DNA from 3 places in the Streptomyces sp. NPDC050164 genome. Region 2 is predicted to be linked to each of the others. Evidence: riboswitches for the same ligand, from Rfam matches in the RefSeq annotation. Region 2 holds a riboswitch; each other region holds the start of a gene.
The links. Region 2 has a riboswitch for cyclic di-AMP ahead of ACIBNA_RS07740 (M23 family metallopeptidase). Riboswitches for the same ligand answer to the same signal wherever they lie in the genome.
Positions count from the first base shown of each region.

Region 1: linked by a shared signal. The riboswitch ahead of ACIBNA_RS29605 (transglycosylase SLT domain-containing protein) and the one ahead of ACIBNA_RS07740 (M23 family metallopeptidase) in region 2 are both predicted to bind cyclic di-AMP.
Region 3: linked by a shared signal. The riboswitch ahead of ACIBNA_RS22745 (M23 family metallopeptidase) and the one ahead of ACIBNA_RS07740 (M23 family metallopeptidase) in region 2 are both predicted to bind cyclic di-AMP.

Region 1 is NZ_JBITJK010000027.1:34,477-42,359, forward strand. Features, by position in the region: gene ACIBNA_RS29585 (ABC transporter permease) at 1-187, opposite strand, end outside; gene ACIBNA_RS29590 (ATP-binding cassette domain-containing protein) at 174-1,160, opposite strand; gene ACIBNA_RS29595 (outer membrane lipoprotein carrier protein LolA) at 1,202-2,452, opposite strand; gene ACIBNA_RS29600 (polyprenyl synthetase family protein) at 2,684-3,694, opposite strand; cyclic di-AMP (ydaO/yuaA leader) riboswitch at 4,197-4,372, shown strand; gene ACIBNA_RS29605 (transglycosylase SLT domain-containing protein) at 4,378-5,157, shown strand; gene ACIBNA_RS29610 (HAD family hydrolase) at 5,121-5,978, opposite strand; gene ACIBNA_RS29615 (GNAT family N-acetyltransferase) at 6,171-7,235, shown strand; gene ACIBNA_RS29620 (glycosyltransferase) at 7,255-7,883, shown strand, end outside.
Region 2 is NZ_JBITJK010000004.1:1,103-8,985, reverse strand. Features, by position in the region: gene ACIBNA_RS07770 (MarR family winged helix-turn-helix transcriptional regulator) at 1-148, opposite strand, end outside; gene ribA (GTP cyclohydrolase II) at 264-905, opposite strand; gene ACIBNA_RS07760 (MarR family winged helix-turn-helix transcriptional regulator) at 1,048-1,563, opposite strand; gene ACIBNA_RS07755 (dihydrofolate reductase family protein) at 1,653-2,819, shown strand; gene ACIBNA_RS07750 (hypothetical protein) at 2,941-3,147, opposite strand; tRNA gene ACIBNA_RS07745 (tRNA-Met) at 3,445-3,518, shown strand; cyclic di-AMP (ydaO/yuaA leader) riboswitch at 3,808-3,964, shown strand; gene ACIBNA_RS07740 (M23 family metallopeptidase) at 3,976-5,007, shown strand; partial or broken gene ACIBNA_RS07735 (aldo/keto reductase) at 5,089-6,015, shown strand; gene ACIBNA_RS07730 (PrsW family intramembrane metalloprotease) at 6,095-7,423, opposite strand; gene trmB (tRNA (guanosine(46)-N7)-methyltransferase TrmB) at 7,490-7,883, opposite strand, start outside.
Region 3 is NZ_JBITJK010000017.1:38,436-46,318, forward strand. Features, by position in the region: gene ACIBNA_RS22740 (GntR family transcriptional regulator) at 1-582, opposite strand, end outside; gene ACIBNA_RS22745 (M23 family metallopeptidase) at 770-1,555, opposite strand; cyclic di-AMP (ydaO/yuaA leader) riboswitch at 1,569-1,733, opposite strand; gene ACIBNA_RS22750 (M16 family metallopeptidase) at 1,925-3,313, opposite strand; gene ACIBNA_RS22755 (M16 family metallopeptidase) at 3,310-4,704, opposite strand; gene ACIBNA_RS22760 (DNA topoisomerase (ATP-hydrolyzing) subunit A) at 5,164-7,620, shown strand; gene ACIBNA_RS22765 (CobW family GTP-binding protein) at 7,639-7,883, opposite strand, start outside.

The sequences.
Region 1 (7,883 bases), on a different contig from region 2:
GCGACGAACCGTCGCTCGTCTCGATCTTGATGGCGATGCCGACCAGGACGGGCACGCCCGCCAGCACGGCCAGCAGCGCGAGGGTGCGCCAGCGCCGGAAGGTGGTGGTGAGCTCGCTGCGCAGCAGCCCGAAGGTCCACAGCGGGCTCACCGGCCGTACGGTCCGACCGACTTCAGCCCGCGACATCGAAGCCCTCCCCGGTCAGCGCGACGAACGCGTCCTCCAGCGAGGCCCGTTCGACCGTGAAGCCGCGTACGCGCACACCGGCCGTCACCAGCGCGGTGTTCACGTCGGCGAGGTCGCTCTCCGGTGGTTCGCCGGTCACCCGGTCGTCCGTGACGACGACGTCGCCGACGCCCTGCTCCTTCAGCACCCGGGCCGCCTCCGCCGGGTCCGGCGTGGTCACCACCAGCCGGCCGCGCGCCCCGGCGGACAGCTCGGCGACCGCGCCCTGGGTGATCAGACGGCCCTGCGTCATCACGGCCGCGTGCGTGCAGACCTGCTCGATCTCGTCGAGCAGGTGGGAGGAGAGGAAGACGGTCGTGCCGTCCGAGGCCAGCTCCCGTATCAGGGTGCGGATCTCGCGCATGCCCTGCGGGTCGAGGCCGTTGGTCGGCTCGTCGAGCACGAGCAGCCGGCGCGGCTGGAGCAGCGCGGCCGCGAGGCCCAGACGCTGTTTCATGCCCAGCGAGTACGCCTTGGCCTTCTTGCCCGCGGCGGCCGTCAGGCCCACCCGGTCCAGCGCGGCGGCGACCCGGGCCTTGCGGGTGCGCGGATCGGCGGCCGGGTCGGCGCAGTCGTAGCGGATCAGGTTGTCGCGGCCGGAGAGGAAGCCGTACGGGGCCGGGCCCTCGATGAGGGCGCCGACGTGCGGCAGCACGGCGCGGGTGGCCCGGGGCATGGGCTGCCCGAGCACCCGTGCCGTGCCGGAGGTGGGTTCGATGAGGCCCATCAGCATGCGGATGGTGGTGGTCTTGCCGGAGCCGTTGGGTCCGAGGAAGCCGAAGACGCTGCCCGCCGGGACGGTCAGGTCGAGGCCGTCGACGGCGAGTTGTCCGCCGCGGTAGCGCTTGGTGAGCGCGCGGGTGGCGATGACCGGTTCCCCGGCCTCGGCCCGCACGTCGCTGTGCTCCCGCTCCGCGGCGGACGGTTCACCCATCGGCTTCCTCGTTCTCTCCGAGTCCCGTAGGAGTACTGGACTTAACTCCCGGCGTCGGCCGCCTTCACGAGCGCGTCCTTGGTGACCATGCCCACGTAGACCTTGCCGTCGTCCGTCATCAGGGCGTTGACCAGGCGGGTGGAGAAGACCGTGCCCGAGCCGAACTTGCCGGTGACCTTGTCGCCGAGCGAGTTCACGAAGCCGCCGAGGTCGCCGCCGGCCTCGCCGGAGGGCATGCCCTCGCCGCCGGTGTCGAAGGTGGCTATGGAGTTCCAGCCCTCGCCGATGGTCTTCATTCCGTCGAGGCCCTTGCCGAGGTTCTCCTCGGACTTCGGGGCGTGCTTGCGCGCCTCGCCCTTGTCGAAGCCCTTGCCAGAGGCCTTGTCGGAGGCCTTGTCGGAGGCCTTGTCGGAGGCCTTCTCCTCGGTGACCTTCGCGCCCTTGGGCGGGGTGAAGTCGAAGGTCGACGCGGCCGGCTTGGCGAAGCTGACCTGGGTGAAGCCCGCGTCGACGACGGCGGCGCCGCCGCTCGCCGGGGTCAGCGTGAACTTCAGCGGCATGCCGGTCTTCGCGTCCACGGCCACGGTGACCGCACCGACCGTCGTGCCGGACTGCTTCGGCTTGATGAGCAGCTTGTAGGCGTCCCGGCCGGCGACCTGGGCGGTGCCGTCCACGGTCACGGAGGTCGTGTCGTCGACGGCCTTCAGGGCCTCCTCGGCGAAGTCCTTCGGCGTGGCCGGCGGCTGCTCCTTCTCGTGCCCCGGGCTGTCGGAGGCGGTGCCGTGGTAGACCTCGTTCGACTTGCTGTCGTAGCCCCAGACGTCCTTGCCGTTGTGGACGATGCTGTACTCGGCGGCGTTCTCCAGCAGCGACAGCTTCTGCTTGTCCGGGCCGTCGGCCGCGACGCGCAGGGTGTGCGTGCCGGAGGCCAGTTCCGTGAGCTTGGCCGTCGGGTCGGCGGAGGAGGCGCCCTCGCCCTGGCCCGCGGCACCGGACATCAGGCTGCTCTCCAGCCCGCCGAGGTCCGGCAGGCCGAGGTCCGTGCTGATCTTCACCGTGCCGGACAGCTGCTGGACGTCCGACTTGGCCATCTTCTCGATGAGCTGCTGTGCGGTGATCTTCGGGAGGTCGGGGTCACCGGAGTCGGCGAGTGCGGGGACCAGCCCGATCGTCGCGGCCGCCACCCCCATCACCGTGACCGGGACGACGTACCGCGCGGCTTTGCGCCGCCCGGAGCGCTGCTCGTCGACCTCCCCGCCGGTCGTGCTGTCGTCGGATGCGTACGGTGCCATGTGTGCCCTACCTCCGTGGTCGGCGGCGGCTGTCCGTGTCGTCCACGCACTCGTCCCTGAGCCGCCATTCTCACCCGAAGTGGTGAGGAGTGGTGTTTTCCGTGGTGTCCATCTGACCAAATCGGCCAGGGAGATACGTCAGACCCCGGGCTCAACTCCACGTACTGCTGCGGTATGACACGAGAGGGCGACTTCTCCCCCGACCCGTAGGGGTCGTACGGGGAAGAGGCGCTAGCCGGCCCGGTGCACCACCGCGTCGGACAGCTCCACCAGCGCCGTCTTCGCGGTGCACTCGGGCAGCGGCGCGAGCGCCGAGCGGGCGGCCTGGGCGTAGCGGATGGTGTCCTGGCGGGCCTGTTCCAGCGCCGGGTGGGCGCGCAGCAGGCGCAGGGCCTCGGCGTGCCGGTCGTCGTCGGTGAGGTCGGAGTCCAGCAGCTCGCACAGGGCGATGTCGTCCGCGAGCCCGAGCCGGGCGGCCCGCTCGCGCAGCCGCAGCACCGGCAGTGTGGGGATGCCCTCGCGCAGGTCGGTGCCGGGGGTCTTGCCGGACTCGTGGGAGTCGGAGGCGATGTCCAGGACGTCGTCCGCGAGCTGGAAGGCGACGCCGAGCCGCTCGCCGTACTGGGTCAGCACGTCCACGACCGTCTCGTCGGCGCCGGACATCATCGCGCCGAACCGGCACGACACCGCCACCAGCGAGCCGGTCTTGCCGCCCAGCACGTCCAGGTAGTGCTCGACCGGGTCGCGGCCGTCCTGCGGTCCGGCCGTCTCCAGGATCTGCCCGGTCACCAGCCGTTCGAACGCCTCGGCCTGCACCCGCACCGCCTCCGGGCCGAGGTCGGCCAGGATGTGCGAGGCGCGGGCGAAGAGGAAGTCGCCGGTGAGGACCGCGACGGAGTTGCCCCAGCGGGCGTTCGCGCTCGCCACCCCGCGGCGCACGGCGGCCTCGTCCATCACGTCGTCGTGGTACAGCGTGGCGAGGTGGGTCAGCTCCACGACGACGGCCGACGGCACGATCCCGGGCGCGTGCCGGTCGCCGAACTGGGCGGAGAGCATCACGAGCAGCGGACGGAACCGCTTGCCGCCGGCCCGGACCAGGTGCTGGGCGGCCTCCGTGATGAAGGGCACCTCACTCTTGGTGGCCTCGAGCAAGCCTTCCTCGACAGCCGCCAACCCGGCCTGGACATCGGCTTCCAGAGCCTGGTCCCGCACGCTCAGCCCGAACGGCCCGACGTCGGTCACGAGGGGTCTCCTGTCTGCTGGTGTCTGCCGGTGATTACGCGGTTTGTCGATAGGTCGCTGCCATCACTCGAGTCAGCGTATCCGGTCACGTTTCGATCACCACCAGCGCCCATGGTTACAGGCCGGGTGGTATCCGATCACGACCGCAATGTTTTCGATCGGCTCATAAGAACAGACATTTATCGACTTACCAGGAGATAGTGGGCTATGCATGATTTGCCGCGTTGAGTAACTGAATTCCCGTTGGTGGAAATTGCCCCATGGACTCGTGATCAGTGAGTTGAATCACGTTATCCCCCGTGACGCCCCACTCCGACACCGGCCCGTACCTCCTTCCGCCGAACGCCAGTTGAGCCTTGGCTCTCGCAAAGGATCAAGCGGCTCATATGCCCCTGACCAAGGTCGACCGGCGCAATGTGTGACTCCGGTGCTTGTTCCCGACATGTGCTCTCGCATACGTTCCGGGCCTGTCCGGCGGACGCCGAATCCTGCCACCGCCCGGACTCCCCACAAACCCACTCACTCACGCAGGGCAGGAGCGGGGGACCCAGGTAAGTCGCCGGTCCGCGCAGCGGAACGGCTCGGGGTGAAGCCGCGTACGGCACACAGTGCCGTGGGCGGCCGGGCACCTCCCGGCCCGAACCCGACAGCTCACCTCGCAGGCGCCGGAGAGGAACATCCCCATGCCCCGAGGCAAGCACCGCCGCCCCAGAACCAATCCGCTCACCCGTCGTGTCGTAGCCGCAGGCACCGGCGGAGCGGCACTCACCCTCCCGCTCCTCGGCGCGACGCACGCCAGCGCCGCCCAGCCGGCCCAGAGCGCGCCCGCCGCCGCACAGTCCGTGCCGCAGGCGGCCCAGCCCGCCAAGTCCCTCACGTATACGGTGTCCAAGGGCGACACGCTCTACCGCATCGCGGACAAGTACGACGTATCGGGCGGCTGGAAGCAGCTCTACAAGGACAACCGCGCCGCCGTCGGCGACAAGCCGCAGCTGATCCACCCGGGTCTGAAGCTGAAGGTGAAGACGGCCAAGGCGGACGCCGCGAAGAAGACGGCGACCAAGTCCTCCGCCCCCGCCAAGCCGGCCGCGAAGCCCGCCGGCGGCGTCGCCGAGGCCACCCAGGCCTCCGCGAAGACCTACGCCAACAACCTGGACGGCTGGATCCGCGAGGCGCTGGACATCATGGCGCAGAAGGGGATTCCGGGCTCGTACGACGGCATCTACCGCAACATCATGCGCGAGTCGTCCGGCAACCCCCAGGCGATCAACAACTGGGACTCGAACGCCGCCAAGGGCACCCCGTCCAAGGGCCTCCTCCAGACCATCGACCCGACCTTCCAGGCCTACCACGTGGACGGCACGTCGTGGGACCCGTACGACCCGGTCGCCAACATCACCGCTGCCTGCAACTACGCGGCCGACCGCTACGGCTCGATCGACAACGTCAACGGCCCGTACTGAGCCGTCTGAGCCGTCCCGCCCAGCAGTCGTTCGAGGACGACGGCGATGCCGTCGTCCTCGTTCGACAGGGTGACCTCGTCGGCCACGGCCTTGAGTTCGGGATGGGCGTTGGCCATCGCCACGCCGTGGGCGGACCAGTCGAACATCGGGATGTCGTTGGGCATGTCGCCGAAGGCGACGGTGTCCGCCGGCCGCAGCCCCAGGTGCTCGGCGGCCAGCGCCAGGCCCGTCGCCTTGGTGACGCCGCACGGCTGGAGCTCGACCGTGCCGGGCCCCGACATCGTCACCGTCGCCAGCGACCCGACCACCGAGCGGGCCGTCGCCGCCAACTCGTCGTCGCTCAGGTAGGGGTGGCGCAGCAGCACCTTGCTGATGGGCTCGCCCCACAGCTCGTCGCGCCGGTCGACCCGCACGGCGGGCAGGGTCGGGTGCGGCATGAGATAGCCAGGCTCGATGAGCGTGAGCCCGTCGACCCCGTCCTGGTCGACCGCGGCGTACACCTGCCCCACCTCGGCCTCGATCTTGCCGAGGGCGGTCTCGGCCAGCTCCCGGTCCAGGGTGATGGACCACAGCAGCCGGTCCGCGCCGGCGTCGTACACCTGCGCGCCCTGCCCGCACACCGCGAGCCCCGTACAGCCGAGGTCGTCCAGGAGCGGCCGCACTCTCGGCGCCGGCCGGCCCGTCACCACGAGGTGCTGGGCACCGGCGTCCGCCACCCGCGCGAGCGCGGCGAGGGACCGGTCGGACAGGGTGTCGTCGCCGCGCAGCAGCGTCCCGTCCAGGTCGGTGGCGATGAGTGAATATGCGATGGGTGCGGCCATGATCAGAGAATACGGACAGCGCGCCCTTTCGTTTCACCGTGCGGCGGACGCCGATTGCCCGGTTGAAGGCCTCTGCACCAGTTGGCAACAACATGGTCCGCTACCTACCCGTGGGGCCGTCTCGGGCGGTACCTTCCAAGTGTCCAGGGGGGACTTGATCGGGGGGTCAGGTTGAGCAGTGGGCGCATACGTGTGGCTCGGCCCGGGGAGCTCGGCGAGGGGGAGAAGGAGCGCTGGCGCGCGCTGCGCGCGGCGTCGGAGACACCGCGCAACCCCTTCATGGAACCGGAGTTCACCGAAGCCGTCGGCCTGGTGAGGCCGCAGGCGCGGGTCGCGGTGGTGTACGAGGGGCTGGAGCCGGGCGGCTTCCTGCCCCATGAGCGGGGCCCGTTGGGGCAGGGCCGGGCGATCGGGCTCGGCGTCTCGGACGCGCAGGGCGCGATCCTGCGGCCCGGACTCGATCCGGACACGGGTGAACTGCTGCGGGCCTGCGCGCTGTCGAGCTTCGCCTTCGACAACCTCGAGGCCGAGCAGCGGCTGTTCGTCCGGTACGCGGCCGAGGAGCACGCCACCTACGTCATCGACGTGGAGAAGGGTTACGAGACGTACGAGTCGGTGCTGCGCGCCCAGTCGCCGAAGTTCCTGAAGACCACCCTGGCCAAGGAGCGCAGGCTGGGCCGGCAGGTCGGCGAGCTGCGGTTCGTCTTCGACGAGCGCGATCCGGCCGCGCTGCGCACGCTGATGGAGTGGAAGTCGGCGCAGTACCGCAGGACGGGCCGCCGTGACCGGTTCGCCCGGGAGTGGATCACCCGGCTCGTGGGGCGGCTGGCCCAGACCCGGGCGCCGGAGTGCAGCGGCACGCTGTCCGTGCTGTACGCCGGGCAGCGGCCGCTGGCCGCGCACTTCGGGCTGCGCTCCGCCTCGGTCCTGGCCTGCTGGTTCCCGGCCTACGACCCGGAATTCGCGAAGTACTCACCGGGTCTGGTGCTGCACCTGCGCATGGCCGAGGCGGCGGCCGCCGAGGGCATCGGCATGCTCGACCTGGGGCGGGGCGCGGCCGAGTACAAGGACGCGCTGAAGACGGGCGAACTGCCCGTGTACGAGGGTGCGGTGACGCGTCCGGGAGTGGGCGCGGCACTGCACTGGCTGAGCCGCGAGCCGGCGCGCCGCGCGCACAGCTTCGTCCGCGGCAGGCCACGGCTCGCGTCGCTGGCCACGCGGACCCTGAAGGGCGCGGCTCGGCTGCGCCGTACCTGACGACGAGGGGGGAGGGCGCATGACCCGTTCGGCACGTGCGCAGGAGGAGATACGGCGGTTCCTGGACATCGGGGCGGTGCAGGTCGCCGAGTTGGACCTCGACGGTGACGAGGCGGTGCTCAGACCGGGCCCGGGGAGTCCGCCGGTGACGCACGGCGAGGTGTTCGTGCTGGTCAGACAGGGTGGGCGGCCCGTGGGGACGCTGCTCGGGCGGGTGCCGGAGGGGGCGGATGCGAAGTCCGTGCTCGCGGCGCGGGCGCGGGCGGAGTGTGCGCCGGGGCCCGCGCAGGCTCGTGGACCCGGAGCAGCCGGTGAACCGCCGTACACGAGTGTCGTCATCGCCACCCGGGAGCGTGCCGGACAGCTGGCCCGGGCGCTGGACTCGCTGCTGGAACAGGACCATCCGCGGTTCGAGATCGTCGTCGTGGACAACGCTCCCGTGACGAGCGAGACGCGGGAGTTGGTCGAGCGGAAGTACGCCGAGCGCGTGCGGTACGTCTGCGAGGCGGTGCCCGGCCTCGCGGTCGCGCACAACACGGGGCTCGCGGCCGTGCGGGGCGAGGTGGTCGCCTTCACCGACGACGACGTGGTCGCCGACCCGCGCTGGCTGAGCGAGCTGACCGCGCCCTTCGCCGCCGACCCGGGACT
Region 2 (7,883 bases):
GGGACAGGCGCAGGGACGCGTCCTGGGCCGCGACCGACCACAGCGCCGTCAGGCTCTCCACGGCGTCGGCTATCTGTGCCGCGACGGCCTGCGGGCCATCGCCCGGTCTCCTTGCCCGGGGGTCGCCGGGGCCGCCGAGATCGGTCACGAAACGGTCACTTTCCATAAGCTCCGGGTACTGCGGAGGTCGCCCTCTTTCAAGGCTGTACCCGATGAGCCGAGGGGCAAGCCGCCTCGTTCGGCGCCTGGCCGGGCCGGGCGGCTCAGCCCGCGCTGAGCCCCGTCAGCGCGGCCAGCGGCAGCGTGTGCTGGGTCTGGAGGACCTTCGCGCGCAGGTAGCGGACGTTGTGCGCGGTGGTGAAGACGCCCGTGGGGACGCGGTCGCGGACGTCCACGCCCAGGTCGCGCAGCTGAAGGGCCTTGTCGGGGTTGTTGGAGAGCAGGTCCAGCTCGCCGATGCCCAGGGCCCGGAGCATCTGGGCCGCCGCCGTGTAGTCGCGGGCGTCCTCCGGCAGTCCCAGGGCCGCGTTCGCCTCGTAGGTGTCGAGGCCCTCGTCCTGGAGGGCGTACGCGTCGAGCTTGTTGTAGAGGCCGATACCGCGTCCCTCCTGGCGGAGGTAGAGGAGCACGCCGCCGCGCTCGGCTATGCGCTCGACGGCCTCGCGCAGCTGCGGACCGCAGTCGCAGCGGGCCGAGCCGAACACGTCCCCGGTCAGGCACTCGGAGTGCAGCCGCACCAGCGGGACCGCGCCGGGCTTGCCCAGGACGACGGCGACGTGCTCCTGGCCGTCGGCCAGACCGTGGAAGGTGACGACTTCGGCGTGGACCTCGTAACCGTCGTGGAAGCGCAGCGGGACCCGGACGCGGGAGCGCGGGGTGGCGATGACAGCGGGGGTGTCGGGCATGCGGGGCCTCCGGGTTCCGTTCCTGTTCGGCTGCACAGCCGTCGGCTTGCAGGCTGCTTCAGATTTGAAGCAGATCCACGTCCGGAACCCTACCCTTGCTTTAAATTTGAAGCAACGAGGCCGAGGGGCGTTGTGACGTGGCTCACGAACAGGCCGTGGAGGACCTCCGTCGCCATGGCACGTCGTCCGACGCCGGCCGCGTCCCTTCCTCCTGGAGCCCCTGCGCGATCGCGTGGGAGATCTCCTCCAGCTGTCCCACCTGCTCCTCGCTGAGCCGGTCGAACAGGAAGCTCCGCACGGTCTCGACATGCCCGGGCGCCGCCTGCTCCAGTACGGTCGACCCGTCGTCGGTCAGGGCCGCGATACTGCCCCGCTTGTCGTACCGGCAGGCCTCACGCCGCACCATGCCGTCCTTCTCCAGCCGCGTCACCGCGTACGTCAGCCGGCTGCGCGTGATCTTCAGCCGCTCGGCGAGATCGGTCATGCGCAGCCGCCGCTCCGGGGACTCCGACAGCACGGACAGGATGGAGTAGTACAGGTGCGGCATGCCGGCGTCCTGCTGGAGCTGCCGGTCGATCGCGTCCTCCAGGAGCAGCGAGGCGGCGATGTACGCGCGCCAGGCGCGTTGCTCCTCGGGGGTGAGCCAGCGAGTCGTCATGCCGCCAGTGTAGGTTTGTTTCAAACTTGAACCAAGCCCGTCCCGTCAGTCCGCCGTTCGCCACGAGTTTCCACGAGCCGGGAGCGTCGATGCCCCACCCGTACGTCCTGCTGTCCGCCGCCGTCTCCCTCGACGGCTACCTGGACGACACCGGCCCCGAACGCCTGCTCCTGTCCAGCCCGGCCGACTTCGACCGGGTCGACGAGGTCCGGGCGTCCGTCGACGCGATCCTGATCGGCGCCGGCACCGTCCGCGCCGACAACCCGCGCCTGCTGGTCAACTCCCCCGAGCGGCGAGCCGCCCGCACGGCCGCCGGCCGGCCGGAGTACCCCCTCAAGGTCACCGTCAGCGGCTCCGGCGACCTCGACCCGGCGGCACGGTTCTGGCACACCGGCGGCGAGAAGGTCCTCTACACCACCGACAAGGGCGCCGAACGCGCCCGTGCCCTCGGCCTCGCCACCGATGCCACCGATGCCACCGATGCCTCCGATGCCACCGACATCGTCCCGCTCGGCGCCGACCTCGACTGGCGGCGGCTCCTCACCCACCTGCACGACGTCCGGGGCGTACGGCGGCTCATGGTCGAGGGCGGCGGCCTGATCCACACCCAGCTCCTCACCCAGGGCCTGGCCGACGAACTCCAGCTGGTCCTCGCCCCGCTCTTCGTGGGCGACCCCGAGGCGCCCCGCCTCTTCGGACCCGGCGGCTACCAGTCCGGCCGGCTCCGGCTGCTGGAGACCCGGCGGATCGAGGACGTGGTGCTCATGCGCTACGAGCCGACCGCTCCCGGCACCGGCCCCCTCCCCGTCGCCGCCGACCACCGCTGGCTGGCCCTCGCCTGCGAACTGGCGGCACAGTGCCCGCCCTCGGACACGGCGTTCAGCGTCGGCGCTGTGGTGGTCGCGGCCGACGGCACGGAGCTGGCCCGCGGCCACTCCCGCGAGGGCGGCGACCCGGTCGCGCACGCCGAGGAGGTGGCCCTGGCGAAGACCGGCCCGGCCGACCCCAGGCTCGCCGGCGCGACGGTCTACAGCAGCCTGGAGCCCTGCGCCCGCCGGGCCTCCCGCCCCGCACCCTGCGCCCGGCTGATCCTCGACGCGGGCGTACGACGCGTGGTCACGGCGTGGCGCGAGCCGGACACCTTCGTGGCGGGGGCCGACGGCAGCGGCGTGCTCGCGGCCGGAGGTGTGGAGGTCGTCGTCCTCCCGGAGCACGAGGAGCGGGCCAAGGCCCCGAACCGCCACCTGCCGCACTGAGCGCGGGCCGATCGGCCCAACAAATCGTGCGGCCTCGCCGCCTCCCGGGTCGCGCCGTCTCCCGGGTCGCGCCGTCTCCCGGGTCGCGCTGCCTCCAGGGCCGGTACGACAGCGCTCCTGCTCACCGCGCTCGCCCCTCCTCGTCTCCTCCTGCGGGGCCGCCGACCCGGAGGTCGGCCACGCTGCGTCGGCACACCGGGGAGAACACCGCGGTGCAGGCCGGCTCGACCGGGTCGGTCTGGGCCAGGGCCGCAAAGATCGTGCGGCACACGCGCGGCAGGGACTGGCCCGCCGAGCGGGTGCGGCGCTTCGAGGGCATGCTGCGCACGGCCCATCTCCCGGAAGTCGCCGCCACAGACCCGGACTTCACGGGGGGCTGGGACCTCGTGGCGACCGAAGCGGTCATCGCCATCGCCGTTCTTCTCGACGACCACCGGGCCTTCGGCCACGCCCTGGAGCGCTTCCGGGACGGCGTCACCCAGGAGACCTGCGCAGTGCCGGGCCCGCCGGCACCGACGACCTGTTCACCGCCTGGGAGACCCTCACTCACGCGGGCAACCCGGGCCGCTGAGCACCGGGTGTGCGCGAGCTGTCCCGCGGATGGCGTACACTGGAGTCACAACGACGCGGGGTGGAGCAGCTCGGTAGCTCGCTGGGCTCATAACCCAGAGGTCGCAGGTTCAAATCCTGTCCCCGCTACTGAAGGCCGAGGGCCGGAATCCGAAAGGGTTCCGGCCCTCGGTGTATTTCCCGATCCCGACATTACTGTTGGTGAGTGAATCGCACCGCTGCGCATAACAACTGACACACCGTCAAACCTCGTGAGTCATTTGCATAGCGGTCAACTCGCCCGATTTGCGCCGGTCGTGGCAGGTGTGTCCGCGCGAAAAAGGTTAATGATCAAGAGGAATCGCTGGAATCCCCACCGCGCGTCTATTAACGTTCGATAACGCAGCGCGGTCGTCCCAGCCGTCACAGAAGGCGGCTCCGTGCGCACGCGCCGAATCCCGAAAGGGAACCGGGGAACCACCACTTGGGGTGAATCGGGCGTATGCCGCCGTGGAAGCACGGCCGATATACGCGCGTAGGAGACCTTCCTGCTCCGAACCCGTCAGCTAACCCGGTAGGCGAGAAGGAAGGAAAGGAGTACGCCCACGTGGCGTCCAACCGGCCTGCCCCCGCGGCCCCGTCCGCGCCGAACCAGCGCGACACCGAAACCTTCGGCTACGGCGGTCACCGCACCGACGAGGGCCCGTTCCAGGAATGGAACCCCACCGCGGAGTCCATCCGTCCCGTCCGCGGCCGGCATCGCGTCACCAAGCAGCGCGGCGGCGGACTCGCCCGCAGCTCCACCGTCCTGGGCGTCGGCGTCATAGCCGCCGTGGGCGCGGGCGGCATGGCCAGCGCCCAGACCGGCAAGCCGCCGGTGTCGATCTCCGTTTCGGACCTGCCCTCGGTGGGTTCCCTCATTGCGGACGACGACACCCCCGAAGGCTCCGCCACCCCGCTCAGCGACCTCGGCACGGTGACCGCCGACACCGAGCAGGGCACCTCCGGCGCCGGTGAGGCGCTGCGCGCCCGGATCATGGCGCAGGCCGAGCACCAGCAGGAACAGATCGAGACCAAGGCCGCGCAGGACGCCGCGGAAGCCGCCCGGAAGGCGGCCGCGGAGGCCGCCGCCAAGGCGGAGGAGGAAGCCAAGGCCAAGGCCGCCGAAGCCAAGAGGAAGGCGGAGGAGGAGGCCCGGAAGAAGGCCGAGGCCGAGCGGCTCGCCGCCCTCGCCAAGCAGTACACGCTGCCGACCTCCGCGTACACCATCACCTCGACCTTCGGTCAGGCCGGCGCCTACTGGTCCTCCGGCTACCACACCGGCCTCGACTTCGCCGCCCCCACGGGCACGCCGATCAAGGCGGTGCACAGCGGCACCATCACGGAGGCGGGCTGGAACGGCTCCTACGGCTACAAGACGGTCCTGACCCTCGATGACGGCACGGAGATCTGGTACGCGCACCAGTCGTCCATCGGCGTCAGCGTCGGCCAGAAGGTCAGCACGGGTGACGTCATCGGCCGCGTGGGTGCGACCGGCAACGTCACCGGGGCGCACCTGCACCTCGAGGTCCACACCGGTGGGTCCACCAACGGGGTCGACCCGCTGGCGTGGCTGCGGGGCAAGGGCCTGAACGTCTGATCCCGTGCGGGGAGCGGTGTTTACGGGAGCTTTGCGTCTGCCGTGGAATGAGCCGTTCCCGTACGGTCGTTGACACATAGCATGACTTCTCTCCGCAAGCTCGGCTCCTCCGACCTCGAGGTCTTCCCGCTCGCCCTCGGCGGCAACGTATTCGGCTGGACGGCCGACGAGGCACAGTCGTTCGCCGTCCTCGACGCGTACACGGCCGCCGGCGGCAACTTCGTCGACACCGCCGACGTCTACTCGGCCTGGGCCGACGGCAACCAGGGCGGTGAGTCCGAGACCGTCCTCGGCAAGTGGCTCGCGTCCCGGGGCAACCGCGCGGACGTCGTCGTCGCCACGAAGGTCAGCCAGCACCCCGAGTACCAGGGGCTGTCCGCCGCCAACATCAAGGCCGCCGCCGACGCCTCCCTGCGGCGCCTCGGTACCGACTACATCGACCTCTACTACACGCACTTCGACCAGCCCGACGTGCCGGTGGAGGAGATCATCGGCGCGCTCGACGAACTCGTGAAGGCCGGGAAGGTGCGGTACATCGCCGCCTCCAACATCTCCGCGGAGCGGCTGCGGGCCTCCCTGGAGTTCTCCGACCGCGAGGGGCTCGCCCGGTACGTGGCCCTCCAGCCCCACTACAACCTGGTCTCCCGCGACACCTACGAGGGCGAGCTCCAGGACTTCGTCGAGCGGACCGGCCTGGCGGCCGTCCCGTACTACGCGCTCGCGTCGGGCTTCCTCACCGGCAAGTACCGGCCCGGTACGACCGTCGACAGCGCGCGGGCGGGCGGTGCCGCGGGGCACCTGGAGACCGAGCGGGGCCGCCGGGTCCTCGACGCCCTCGACGAGATCGCCGCGGCCCACGACGTCCCCGTCGCCACGGTCGCCCTTGCCTGGCTCGCGGCCCAGCCGACGGTGGCGGCGCCGATCGCTTCCGCGCGGACGGTGGAGCAGCTGCCGGCGCTGGTCGGGGTCGGGGAGCTGACGCTGACGGAGGCGGAGATCGGGAGGCTTCCGATGCTTCGGGGGCTTCGGCCTGAGCGGTTTCTGCCCCCCCGGGCTGAGTCTCCTGCTCCGGGGGCTGAGCTTTCGATTACGACCGGTATGGGTTGTACGCGGGGTACGGCGTCGTCGGATAGCCGTATCCGTAGGCGCCGTACACCGGCCAGGGCGGGGCCGCCACCGGTACCGGAGGGGCCGTGATCCGCGCGGCGTAGTCCAGGGCCGGGCGGGCGGCCTCCCGGCGGCGCCACAGTTCGTCCAGCAGTTCTCGTTCCCGTACGACGAAGTCGGCACCGGCGCGGCCGCGGCGGCCCCGGTGCCGCAGGAACGCCAGGGACGTCGCGTACGCCTCATACTGTGCGACCTCCCGCGCCGCCGCCCTGCCCGCGTGGCGGCGGGCGTACCGGCGGGCGATCCGCCGGGCCCGCATCGAGCCGAGCGCGTACGGCTCGACCGGGGACAGCCACCCGGCCACGGCGTAGGCGGGCAGCTCCGTCCGTACGGTCTTCAGCTCCCGCTGCCGTGTCCAGACCACCAGCCACGTCAGCAGCCCGAAGATGGGCACCATGAACGCCGCGTACACGGCGAAGAACCCGTACTCGCCGAACGCCGACGAGCCGTTCCACATCGCGTGCATGCCCATCGCGAGCAGCAGCCCGGAGAGCGGGAAGGCGACGCGGCGGACGTGCTGGCGGTCCGCCGCTAGCGCGGAGAAGCCGAAGCCGATGCCGGTGAGGACGGTGAAGAGCGGGTGCGCGAACGGCGACATGATGATGCGCACGAAGAAGGTGGCCGCCGTGACGGAGGCGATGCCGGTGCCGCCGGTGAGCTGGTCGGTGCCGAAGGCGGTGCCCAGGTAGAGGACGTTCTCCGTGAACGCGAAGCCGGTGGCCGTGACGCCGGCCATGACCACTCCGTCGAGGATGCCGGTGAAGTCGCGGCGCCGGAAGAGGAAGACCAGTAAGACGGCCGCCGCCTTGGCCGTCTCCTCGACCACCGGGGCTATGACGGTCGCGCCGAGTGTGTCCGCGCGGGACGGATCCGCCGTCGCCGTCGCTATCCATCTGGTCGCGAAGCTGTTGGCGACGATCGCTATCAGCGCCGCCGCGCAGGCGCCCCAGGCGAAGCAGAACAGCAGGTTGCGCCAGGAGCCCGGTTCGACCCGGTCCAGCCAGCGGAACGCGGCTATGAGCAGGGGCACCGGGAGCGTGGCCAGCCCCAGCCCGACCAGGAACCCTTCCGTGCCGGTCTCCTCGCGGACCAGGGCGAGGATGACGAGGCCGGATATCGCGAGGAGCGTGGTCAGCGCGCCGTAGCGCACCCAGGCGCGCTGCCACCAGTGGGCGTGCCGCAGGGGGCCGGTGGCGGGTGCGCCGGCGGGGGGACCGCTGGGATAGAGGTGTGGGGGGCAGGTGGCCACGGCATTGACCCTAACGACGGAGGGGCGCTGTCCGCAGGCGGTTGGCGGGAGCTGTGCCAGGTGCGGTCAGGTGCTGGTGGGGGGCTGGTCCACGTGCTGTACGCGACGGAAGAGGAGGTCGTTCACGACATGTCCCTTGTCCAGTCCCTGGCCCTCGAAACGGGTCAGGGGACGGAAGTCGGGACGGGGCGCGAAACCGCCGTCAGCCTGCGTGTTCTCGAAGCCGGGGTGTGCCGTGAGTACGTCGAGCATGTGTTCGGAGTACGGTTCCCAGTCGGTGGCGCAGTGCAGGATCGCGCCGGGCTTGAGGCGGGTGGCGGCGAGGGTCAGGAAGTCGGGCTGGATGAGCCTGCGCTTGTGGTGCCGCTTCTTGGGCCAGGGGTCGGGGAAGTAGACGCGCAGGCCGTCGAGGGAGTCCGGGGTGAGCATCTCGCGGAGGAGGATGATCGCGTCGCCGTTG
Region 3 (7,883 bases), on a different contig from region 2:
CAGCGCCGTGACCGCCCGCGCCCGCTCGCTGTCACCACGCGCCACCGCGTCCACGATCGCGCCGTGCTCGGTCCAGGACTCCACAGGACCGGCCGGCGCCTCGACGGTGTACATCCAGGCGATCTTGTGGCGGAGCTGGGTGAGCATCGAGGTCAGCGCGGGGCTGCCGGAGGCCTGCGCGAGCGTCTCGTGGAACCAACCGCCCAGAGAGCGCAGGTCGTCGCTGTTGCCCCGGCGGGCCCGCTCCTGGCCGAGCCTGACCAGGCCGCGCAGGACCTTCAGATGGGCCTCGGTGCGGCGCTGGGCGGCGCGGGCGGCGCCGAGCGGCTCCAGCAGCATCCGCATCTCCAGCAGGTCGGCGGCCTCCTGCTCGGTCGGTTCGGCGACGCACGCGCCCGCGTGCCGCCGGGTCACCACGAAGCCCTCGGCCTCCAGAGTGCGCAGGGCCTCCCGGACGGGGACGCGCGAGACGCCGTAGCGGCGGGCGAGGAGTTCCTCGGTCAGCCGGCTGCCCCGCTCGTAGACACCCGCGACGATGTCGTCCCGGATGGCCGTGCACACCGAGTGCGCGGGAATGCGCATGACCGACCTCCGTTTAATCCCCGTGAAACGTCGACGAGTGACGCGTGTTCCGTGACTCTATTGCAATGAGCCGGAATTTCCGACGGCGGACCGGAATCCATGGATATTTTTTGGACAGCCGGGCGTCACGAACGCCGAAAGCCCCGGCTCGGGGAGCCGGGGCCTCGGGATGCGAAGTGGTACGCCGTCAGACGTTCACGCCGTGCGAGCGGAGGTAGGCGACGGGGTCGATGTCGGAGCCGTACTCGGGGCTCGTACGGGCCTCGAAGTGCAGGTGCGCGCCGGTGACGTTGCCGGTCGCGCCGGACAGGCCGATCTGCTGGCCGGGAGTGACCTGCTGGCCCACCGAGACGCCGATGGACGACAGGTGGCCGTACTGGGTGTACGTGCCGTCGTTCATCTTGATCACGACCTGGTTGCCGTAGGCACCGCCCCAGCCGGCCTCGACGACCGTGCCCATGCCGACGGCGTGGACGGCGGTGCCGCTGGCGGCGTGGAAGTCGACGCCGGTGTGGCTGCCGGAGGACCAGACGGCGCCGCCGGACTTGTAGCCGGTGGAGACGTACGAGCCGGAGATCGGGGGCACGAAGGTGTTGAGGCGCTTGCGCTCGGCCTCGCGGGCGGCGCGCTCCTTGGCCTCACGGGCCTTCTCCGCTGCCTCCTTGGCCTCCTTGGCCGCCTCGGCGGCCCGCTTGCGGGCGGCCTCCTCGGCCTTCTTCTTGGCGGCGGCCTCCTCGGCGGCCTGCTTCTGGGCGACGGCCTGAGCGTCTACCTGCTGGGCCACGCTGTCGCCCATGGTGACGACTGGGGTGAGGCCGGTCTGCTCGACGGCGGGCTCGGTGGCGAAGGCCGGGGCGGCCACGGTGCCGATGACACCGGTGGTGGCGAGGGCCGCGACGCCCGCCGCGCGGGCGGTGCCGCGCTGCATCCGGCTGGGACGACGATGCTTCCCGGTGGCGCGGGTGAACGCCATGGAGTGGCTGGTCCTTTCCTTCCTTCTCGCCTACCGGGTTAGCTGACGGGTTCGGAGCAGGAAGGTCTCCTACGGACCCCCTCGCGGCTCGCGCGGGCGTCCGATTCACCCCAGGGACTGCGGTTGGGTCCCCGGCTCCCCTGGCTCGCGCCGTACGGGGACTCGGCGATGACTGTCCGGTGCCGCGGGTGCGGCGCACTGCCTGACGAACAGCCCGGACGAACCTAAGCGGGGCCACTTTCAATTCCCAAACGGATCCCCGTTTTTGTAGCGCATCCCACAGGGCAGACAGGCAACCTCCGCATCAATTCGGGCATAAAGGAGCCCTGGTGCCTTAGAAGACAACCAGGGCCCCTGCGCCGCGTGCTCCTACTCGGCGGTGACGACCGAGACTTCGCCGATCCCCAGGGCCTCGACCGGGCCCTTGATCTGCGCCGCGTCGCCGACGAGGACGGTCACGAGCCGGTCCACCGGGAAGGCGCTGACGGCCGCCGCGGTGGCCTCCACGGTGCCGGTCGCGGCGAGCTGCCGGTACAGCGTGGCCTGGTAGTCGTCGGGCAGGTGCTGCTCGACCTGGTCGGCCAGCGTGCTCGCGACGGCCGCCGCGGTCTCGTACTTCAGCGGCGCGACGCCGACCAGGTTCTGCACGGCGACGTCCCGCTCGGCGTCGGTCAGTCCGTCGGCGGCGAGGGTGCGCAGCACCGTCCAGAGGTCCTGGAGGGCCGGGCCGGTGTTGGGGGTGTCCACGGAGCCGCTGATGGCGAGCATCGCGGCACCGGTCCCGTCCGGGGCGGACCTCAGGACCTGGCCGAAGGCCCGCACCCCATAGGTGTAGCCCTTCTCCTCGCGCAGCACGCGGTCCAGGCGGGAGGTGAGGGTGCCGCCGAGGCAGTACGTGCCGAGCACCTGCGCGGGCCACACGCGGTCGTGCCGGTCCGGGCCGATCCGGCCGATCAGCAGCTGCGTCTGGACGGCGCCGGGGCGGTCCACGATGACGACCCGGCCCGTGTCGTCGGCGGTCACCGGCGGCACCGGGCGCGGCTCGGCCACGGAGCCGGTCCAGGAGCCCAGCGTGTCGCCGAGCAGGTCGTCGAGGTCGATGCCGGTGAGATCGCCGACGACCACGACGGTGGCCGTGGCGGGCCTGACGTGCCTCTCGAAGAAGGCGCGCACGGCGCCGGAGTCGATCGCGGCGACCGTCTCCTCGGTGCCCTGGCGGGGCCGCGACATGCGCGAGCCCTTCGGGAACAGCTCCTTGGAGAGCTCCTTGGCGGCACGGCGGCCGGGGTTGGCCAGCTCGTGCGGGATCTCGTCGAGGCGGTTGCGGACCAGCCGCTCGACCTCGCTGTCGGCGAACGCGGGCGCGCGGAGGGCATCGGCGATCAGCCCGAGCCCCTTGGCGAGCCTGGAGGCCGGCACCTCCAGGCTGAGCCGGACGCCGGGGTGGTCGGCGTGTGCGTCGAGGGTGGCGCCGGCGCGCTCCAGCTCGGCGGCGAACTCCTCGGCGGAGTGCTTGTCGGTGCCCTCGGAGAAGGCCCGGGCCATGATCGTGGCCACGCCGTCGAGGCCGGCCGGCTCGGCGTCCAGGGGCGCGTCCAGCAGCACCTCCACGGCGACGACCTGCTGGCCGGGGCGGTGGCAGCGCAGCACCGTCAGGCCGTTGCCGAGCGTGCCGCGCGCGGGGGCCGGGAAGGCCCAGGGCTTCGGCTCGCCCCCGTGCGGCTGGGAGTGGAACTGCATCGTGGCGAGCTCGGTCACTTCGCCACCTCCTCGTTCTCGTCGGTGGCTTCCACGGTCGCCGCGGATTCCGGGTCTTCGGTGCCTTCCGCGGCCTCGGCCTCGGGGTCGGCCGGGGCGGTCGGCTCGTAGACGAGCACCGCGCGGTTGTCGGGCCGCAGGCGGGCCTTGGCGACCTCCTGGACCTCCTCGGCCGTCACGTCCAGCACGCGCTGCACGGCGGTCAGGGCGAGCTGCGGGTCGCCGAACAGGACGGCGTACCGGCACAGTTCGTCGGCGCGGCCGGCGACCGTGCCGAGCCGGTCCAGCCACTCGCGCTCCAGCTGGGCCTGGGCGCGCTCCATCTCCTCGGCCGTGGGGCCCTCCTCGGCGAACCGGGCGAGCTCCTCGTCGATGGCGGACTCGATGACCGGGACCTCCACGTCACCGGACGTCTTCACGTCCAGCCACCCCAGGGAGGGCGCCCCGGCCAGCCGCAGCAGGCCGAAGCCGGCCGCCACGGCCGTACGGTCCCGCCGCACGAGGCGGTTGTACAGGCGGGAGGACTCGCCGCCCCCGAGGACGGTGAGGGCCAGGTCGGCCGCGTCGCACGCGCGCGTGCCGTCGTGCGGCAGCCGGTAGGCGGCCATCAGGGCGCGCGCCGGGACCTCCTCCTCGACGACCTCACGCAGCTGCTCGCCGATGATCTCCGCCAGCGTGCCGTCCTGGGGCGCGGGCTTGCCGTCGTGGCCGGGGATGGAGCCGAAGTACTTCTCGATCCAGGCCAGGGTCTGCTCCGGGTCGATGTCACCGACGACGGAGAGCACGGCGTTGTTCGGCGCGTAATAGGTGCGGAAGAACGCGCGCGCGTCCTCCAGGGTGGCCGCGTCCAGGTCGGCCATCGAGCCGATCGGGGTGTGGTGGTAGGGGTGGCCCTCCGGGTAGGCGAGGGCGGTCAGCTTCTCGAAGGCGGTGCCGTAGGGAACGTTGTCGTAGCGCTGCCGGCGCTCGTTCTTGACGACGTCCCGCTGGTTCTCCATCGACTCGTCGTCGAGCGCGGCCAGCAGGGAGCCCATGCGGTCGGCCTCCAGCCAGAGGGCGAGCTCCAGCTGGTGGGCGGGCATGGTCTCGAAGTAGTTGGTCCGCTCGAAGCTGGTGGTGCCGTTCAGCGAGCCGCCCGCGCCCTGGACGAGCTCGAAGTGGCCGTTGCCCTTCACCTGGGCGGAACCCTGGAACATCAGGTGCTCGAAAAGGTGAGCCAGGCCGGTACGCCCCTTGACTTCGTGGCGCGAGCCCACGTCGTACCAGAGGCACACCGCCGCGACCGGGGTCAGGTGGTCCTCGGAGAGCACCACGCGCAGGCCGTTGGCCAGGCGGTGCTCGGTCGCTGTCAGGCCCCCGGAGCCTGCCTGGGCTGTGGCCGTGTGACCCATGGGCATGTACGTCCCTTCGATCGCGGCGCGGTCGTTCAAACCGCGGTTTTTCCTGGCGAGTCCTGCCACTGTATGCAAGCGTGCGGGGCCCTGGTGAAGTTCCCGGGGGGCGTACGCGCAGAGCGAGAGGGGGAAGCGGCCGGGGGCGGTGTGCGGTGGTGACAGCGTGCCTGGCCGGGGGCCCGGCACCGCGGCGTTCCGCGCGCGGTGATCTCGGCGCACGGCAGGCGGCCCGGAGCCGGGCGGGCGGCGGGCGAAAGACCTCGGACAGGCCGGTCCGCGGCAGTCCTGAGACGGGGTCCCGGCCGCCGCCGCGGTCCGGCGAGCGGCACCCGCGGCCCGCGTGCGAACCCCTGCCGGGGAGGCCGTAGACCGGGTCCTGGTCCCGGTTGTCAGTGCGGCGGTCCACAATGGTCGGCGTCAGATCTCGTTCAACGCTTCAGCAAGGAGCCGGCAGCGATGGCCCGCCGCAGCACGAAGACCCCGCCGCCCGACGACTCGTACGAGGAGAGAATCCTCGACATCGACGTCGTCGACGAGATGCAGGGCTCCTTCCTCGAGTACGCGTACTCGGTCATCTACTCCCGCGCCCTGCCCGACGCGCGCGACGGTCTCAAGCCGGTGCACCGCCGCATCGTCTACCAGATGAACGAGATGGGCCTGCGCCCCGAGCGCGGGTACGTCAAGTGCGCCCGTGTAGTCGGCGAGGTGATGGGCAAGCTGCACCCGCACGGCGACACGTCGATCTACGACGCCCTCGTGCGCATGGCCCAGCCCTTCTCGATGCGTGTCCCCCTGGTCGACGGCCACGGCAACTTCGGCTCGCTGGGCAACGACGACCCGCCGGCCGCCATGCGGTACACCGAATGCCGGATGGCCGAGGCCACGAGCCTGATGACGGAGTCGATCGACGAGGACACCGTCGACTTCAACCCCAATTACGACGGCCAGGAGCAGGAACCGGTGGCGTTGCCGGCCGCCTTCCCGAACCTCCTGGTCAACGGCGCCTCGGGCATCGCGGTCGGTATGGCCACGAACATGCCGCCGCACAACCTGCGCGAGGTGATCGCCGCCGCCCGCCACCTGATCAGGCACCCGAACGCGGATCTCGATGCCCTGATGAAGCACGTCCCGGGCCCCGACCTGCCCACCGGCGGCCGCATCGTCGGCCTCTCCGGCATCCGGGACGCGTACGAGACGGGCCGTGGCACGTTCAAGATGCGCGCGACGGTGTCCGTGGACAACGTGACGGCGCGCCGCAAGGGCCTCGTCGTGACGGAGCTGCCCTTCACGGTCGGCCCGGAGAAGGTGATCGCCAAGATCAAGGACCTGGTCGGTTCGAAGAAGCTCCAGGGCATCGCCGACGTCAAGGACCTCACCGACCGCGCGCACGGCCTGCGCCTGGTCATCGAGATCAAGAACGGCTTCGTGCCGGAGGCGGTACTGGAGCAGCTGTACAAGCTGACGCCGATGGAGGAGTCCTTCGGCATCAACAACGTCGCCCTGGTCGACGGCCAGCCGCTCACGCTGGGCCTGAAGGAGCTGCTGGAGGTCTATCTCGACCACCGCTTCACCGTCGTGCGGCGGCGTTCGGAGTTCCGCCGCGGCAAGAAGCGCGACCGGCTGCATCTGGTCGAGGGCCTGCTGACGGCCCTGCTGGACATCGACGAGGTCATCCGTCTGATCCGCTCCAGCGAGAACTCCGCGCAGGCCAAGCAGCGCCTGATGGAGCAGTTCTCGCTGAGCGAGGTGCAGACGCAGTACATCCTCGACACGCCGCTGCGCCGCCTGACCAAGTTCGACCGCATCGAGCTGGAGGCGGAGAAGGACCGGCTCAACGCGGAGATCGAGGAACTGACCCGGATCCTCGACTCGGACGCCGAGCTGCGCAAGCTGGTCTCCTCCGAACTGGCCACCGTCGCCAAGAAGTTCGGCACCGACCGGCGTACGGTCCTGCTGGAGTCGGGTGGTGCCCCGGTCGCCGTCGTGCCGCTCCAGGTGGCCGACGACCCGTGCCGGGTGCTGCTGTCCTCGACGGGTCTGCTGGCCCGTACGGCGAACGGCGAGCCGTTCGCGGAGGACGCCGGCGCCAAGCGCGTGAAGCACGACGTGATCGTCTCGGCGGTGCCGGCCACCGCCCGCGGCGAGGTGGGCGCGGTGACCTCGACGGGTCGGCTGCTGCGGCTGAACGTGATCGACCTGCCCCAGCTCCCGGAGTCGATGGCGACGCCGAACCTCGCGGGAGGCGCCCCGCTGGCGGAGTTCGTCTCCCTGGAGGACGACGAGATGGTGGTCTGTCTGACGACGCTCGACGAGTCGTCGCCGGGCCTGGCGCTCGGCACGGAACAGGGCGTGGTCAAGCGCGTGGTGCCGGACTATCCGTCCAACAGGGAGGAGCTGGAGGTGATCACCCTCAGGGAGGGTGACCGGATCGTCGGCGCGGTCGAGTTGCGCACCGGCGAGGAGGATCTGGTCTTCATCACCGACGACGCCCAGTTGCTGCGCTTCCAGGCGTCCCAGGTCCGACCGCAGGGCCGCCCGGCCGGCGGTGTGGCCGGCATCAAGCTCTCCGAGGGCGCGAAGGTCATCTCCTTCACGGCGATGGACCCGGCCGTGGACGCCGTGGTCTTCACCGTCGCCGGCTCGCGGGGCACGCTGGACGACTCCGTGCAGACGACGGCCAAGATGACCCCGTTCGACCAGTATCCGCGCAAGGGCCGCGCCACCGGCGGCGTCCGCTGCCAGCGGTTCCTGAAGGGCGAGGACTGCCTGTCCCTGGCCTGGGCGGGTCCGGCCCCGGCCCTCGCGGCGCAGAAGAACGGCACCCCGGCCGACCTCCCGGAGATGGACCCGCGGCGTGACGGCTCGGGTGTGTCCCTGGCGAAGACGGTGGCGGTGGTGGCGGGGCCGGTCTAGAGCCCTCCGGCGGAGGACTCAGGCAGGTTCTGCCGGGTCCTCCTCCGGGTTCCGTACGTACCTCAGGACGCCCCACATGCCGTGCTCTTCGGCGTGCGGGGCGTCGCTCCTGCACGCGCCGAGTTCCTTGTCGAGGGCGGAGGCGTCGATGCCGGAGCCGATGAGCACCAGCTGGGTGAGGCGATCACTCCCGGCCGGCCAGGGCTCCGGGTAGAAGCGCAGGAACCGCCCGACGGCATGGACGGCGTAGCGGTTCCGGAGGT